DNA from 2 places in the Sporosarcina sp. 179-K 3D1 HS genome. Region 1 is predicted to be linked to the other one. Evidence: riboswitches for the same ligand, from Rfam matches in the RefSeq annotation. Region 1 holds a riboswitch; the other holds the start of a gene.

Region 1 (2,203 bases):
TTCGAAAGCTTGAAAAAGGAAGGATTGATCCGGCACTATGGCATTTCATCTATCCGCCCAACCGTCATCAAACGATTTTTGGACAACAGCTCAGCCGTGTCAGTCATGATGCAATATAGTTTATTGGACCGGAGGCCGGAGGAATGGTTTCCAATGATCAAAGGACAAGGAGCTTCCGTTATTACACGAGGTACGATCGCAAAAGGGCTTTTAACTGAAGAAGGTATGGCGAGAGCGCAGAAAATGGATGGTTTCCTAGACTATGGTTCGTATGAGTTACAGGAGACGCTGGCCGCGTTACGTACAGAATCGGTTGATTTACATGCCACCGCGATTTCCTATGTGCTGCAACAGGACACCGTTGCCACAGCTCTTGTCGGGGCGCGGACGATGGACCAGCTTCATGATTCCATAGTGGCCTATTCCAAAACTGTTGACCCAAAACAGATAGAGGTGGTAGAGAAACTAGTGCGAGAAAACCAATACAAGGAGCATCGTCTATAATTTGTAATCTTTTTGAAACGTAAGTGTAATGATTGAATTGGAGACCACTAGGGTATCTAGTAAGTAGCAACCTAGAAAATCAATACATTTTACGGAGGAGATTGAAATGAAACTAGCAAAATGGGAAAATAAAAGATGGCTAAAGCTTGGAGCCGCTACTATATTATCCGCGAGCATGCTCGTCGCCTGTGCAGACGACAACGATCCAGATGACGATATCGACGTAAATGTCGATAACCCGCCTGCAGAGGTGGATGACGGTACGGACACAGATGTGGACATGGATATCCATGAAGATACTACAACGCCTCCAGCCGGCACACCGGATTCGGATGGAACAACGCCTTCGGACACTCCGGATAGCGATACATCCACGGACGGAACAACGGAAAGTCAATAAGGATCACCCAAAGATTGGAGACGCTGATTGCGCTCTCCAATCTTTTTTATGTTGTAATAACCTAGTCAACTGACAACATTCCACCCTCTGGTCACCTATGTTATGATGAAACAGGTTCTAAAAAAGAGGTTCGCAAACTCCCTCTATAAAAAACTAAGGAGATAGGTACAATGAAAAATGAAAAAGCGGTGGTCGTCTTTAGCGGCGGTCAAGACAGTACGACATGCCTGTTTTGGGCATTGAAAAATTTCCGGGAAGTCGCAACAGTGACGTTCGACTACGGGCAAAGGCATTCGGATGAAATTGAATGTGCCCGAAAAATTGCGGAGGAACTTGGTGTATCGTTCAAAGTGCTGGATATGAATTTGATCAACCAGTTGTCAGCCAATGCGCTCACACGAGATGACATTGAAGTGAAGGAAGTGGATGGCGAATTGCCATCAACATTCGTACCGGGACGAAATCATCTGTTTCTATCTTTCGCGGCGGTATACGCTGATGCAATCGGCGCACCGCACTTGATCACCGGAGTGAGCGAGACGGATTTTAGCGGATATCCTGATTGCCGCAATAATTTTATTAAGTCTTTAAATGTGACGTTGAATTTGGCCATGGATGGAAACTTCGTCATCCATACGCCGTTAATGTGGCTTGATAAATCCGAAGTATGGGAACTGGCTGATGAACTTGGCGCGCTCGATTTTGTGCAAGCGAAAACGCTCACCTGCTACAACGGCGTTCCGAGCTCAGGTTGCGGAGAATGCCCTGCGTGTGTGCTGCGCAATGAAGGACTTGCGACGTATGAAGCGCGAAAGACTGCAGGTGCTTCTAAATGATGCAGCAATTTTATCCGCAAGTGCAACATGACTATCGATTTGAATTGAACAAAGACATGCATTTTTCGGCTGCACACTTTATTCCCCATGAAGACGCCGGAAAATGCCAAATGATGCACGGGCATACGTATTTCATTAATGTCACCATCGGGGGAAATGAACTGGATTCGCTCGGTTTTTTGATTGATTTCAAACAACTGAAAGATCTCGTTCATAAAAAATATGATCATTCCGTGTTGAATGATCATCCTGAGTTCCAAAATACCTTTCCGACAACTGAACGATTGGCAGAACAAATTTGGAAAACCATTCAGGATGTTCTTCATACAAGAGACAATCGTCCTGTGTGTCTCCAAGTAATCGTTCGGGAAACGCCTACTAGCTATGTTGTTTATCGGCCATTACAGGGGGAGTTGCAATGAAAATCCCTGTAATGGAAGTGTTTGGCCCTACAATCCAAGGT
Region 2 (2,203 bases), on a different contig from region 1:
AAATTTGAGGCTTTCGAAGTGGCAGAACAATTACGGAAGAAATTAGAGACGACTATTAGTCCTTGTGGTGAAGTAGTGACTATTTCTTCGGGGATCGCAAGCTATCCAGAGCATGCCGAGCATATTATGAGTTTAATTGAAATCGCGGATGGCTGTCTGTATGAAGCAAAGAATGCAGGGAGGAACAGAAGCATTATGGCGGATTGTAACAATAGTGTTGCAGAAGCCCTAATTTCCGTGTAAGACAATAAATTAGTCGAGAATAAAAGGAAAGGGGCTATCCGCCGTCACGGATAGCCCTTTCTTTAATCTTCGTCCTTTATATCGAGGTCAGGCGGAAGTGGTTCATTCCAATAGTCTTCGATCATTTGCTTCGCTGTTTCCAGCTGCTCGAAATACTGGCAGAACTGGGATTGACTGACGAGAAATTGTTCACCGTCATGGACTGCACGAATCCGACCGTCCAAAATATACTTTTCGACTTGCTCGGCGGGCATACCCAAGTATTCGGCGGTTTCTGAAATGGTCTTATACATAGGAATTGACTCCTTCACAGGGCGAATTTAGATCAACTTTTCAAATTGCAATCGTTTATTGAGCGCCAGCATAATCGGGATTCCCACTGCCATGACGACAAATTCTCCGACTGCAACAAATAGCCAAGTGAGAAGGAATGGGAAACCGAGCACGAGATGTAATTCGAATGCGATGATGAACATCGTGAAAGTGAACACGAGTGTATTGATAATCATCCGTTTCCCATGGCTGGCGATATAGCGGCCGGCCAAAATGGTAATGGTCAGCGAGAGGATAGAATGGCCGACACCGAACACTAAGTCGATTGGCCCCAAATCGGAAAATAACATATTGGCGACAAAGACTCCGAGGACAATACCGAAAATGTATTTTTTATTGAAGACGACGAGATGGTTAAACATCTCGGAAACGCGAAATTGGATATTGGTGAATCCAAATGGCGCCACCAAAAACGTGACAGCGACATACAACGCAGCGATGATCCCGCTCGTTGCTAAGGTCTTGACTTTCATTATATAGTTCCTCCTAGTTTTTTATCGTGGGATGGTTTCGAACCACGTCTCGAAACCCCATATGATATAGGGTTTGCAAGTTCATTATAACTCATGTGTAATCATTGTGTATTTATAAAAAAACTTTCACGTCACTCTTTAAATTTTTCAGCTCGAATTGTTAGATCCAGTTGTTCTCGAAGGATAAAAATAGCAATTTACGAGGAGTTCAGTTAATTTAGAATAAAGTTAGTTAAAAAGTTTAACAGATAGTTGAGGTGTTGAATTGCTTGAGAAACGAAAAGTCTATATTTATATTGGAATTGCCTGGACACTTATTTTCGCAGGGATGAGCTTCTACTGGGCAACAGGTGGAATGGTTGGGGTTAGATCATTAGGGGGGCAAATATATAAAATGGCACTAGAAAAAGATCCTTCGCTTGTTCCAATTGTCTGGTTAACAGGCTTTGTGAAATTAGGGGGCTGTCTATTGCTATTCTCCTTATTATACCCTTGGAAAAATGATAGATTAGAAAAGATCTTTACTATTGTCATTCGCATAGCAGGTGCTTTCCTGTTCTTATATGGCTTCTTAAATTTCATTACAATTTCACTTGCAGCTTTGAACATATTGGACTTTGATTTAAGTAGCTATGCAACGATGTGGCGTCTGATTTTTTGGGAACCCTTTTGGATGCTGGGTGGGATTCTATATTGGATGTCAGTAAAAAATACAAACGGTAACCAAGAGAGCAAATACGAACGAACTGGATAATGCATTAGCCTCTGGATTGTAAACACATGGGAATGGTTAAATACACTTATCTCTGAAGCTTTGATTTTCGGGAAGAATGTAGGTGCACATTCGCGCTGTGGTCAATTTTGAAAGTTGCTTATTGGAACAGAATGAAACTCAACAGAGATGGGGTCATCCAATGAACGCCACATTATTACTACGTTTCAAAGCTTTCATGATTGATTACATACTCATTTTTGTTTATTTAGTTGCACTATTTCTCGTGAGTGTATTCCTCTTTCCATCCCTTCAGCAACTCTTTACAGGATCACTGGTTGCTGCTCAATTCGCAGGATTTGTAATGGTGACATTGCCGGTTTCTCTCTACTTTATCATTAGTGATTCAGTGATAGGTGGACAGTCGTTCGGGAAGAAGAAA

The links. Region 1 has a riboswitch for preQ1 ahead of queC (7-cyano-7-deazaguanine synthase QueC). Riboswitches for the same ligand answer to the same signal wherever they lie in the genome.
Region 2: linked by a shared signal. The riboswitch ahead of AB1K83_RS14475 (QueT transporter family protein) and the one ahead of queC (7-cyano-7-deazaguanine synthase QueC) in region 1 are both predicted to bind preQ1.

The regions. Positions count from the first base shown of each region.
Region 1 covers NZ_JBFEGI010000011.1:6,307-8,509, reverse strand. The annotation lists gene AB1K83_RS13705 (aldo/keto reductase) at 1-504, shown strand, start outside; gene AB1K83_RS13700 (hypothetical protein) at 611-904, shown strand; PreQ1 riboswitch class I at 1,024-1,067, shown strand; gene queC (7-cyano-7-deazaguanine synthase QueC) at 1,075-1,740, shown strand; gene queD (6-carboxytetrahydropterin synthase QueD) at 1,737-2,162, shown strand; gene queE (7-carboxy-7-deazaguanine synthase QueE) at 2,159-2,203, shown strand, end outside.
Region 2 covers NZ_JBFEGI010000012.1:30,699-32,901, reverse strand. The annotation lists gene AB1K83_RS14485 (sensor domain-containing diguanylate cyclase) at 1-243, shown strand, start outside; gene AB1K83_RS14480 (excisionase family DNA-binding protein) at 306-536, opposite strand; gene AB1K83_RS14475 (QueT transporter family protein) at 564-1,049, opposite strand; PreQ1 riboswitch class I at 1,057-1,101, opposite strand; gene AB1K83_RS14470 (DUF3995 domain-containing protein) at 1,315-1,803, shown strand; gene AB1K83_RS14465 (RDD family protein) at 1,964-2,203, shown strand, end outside.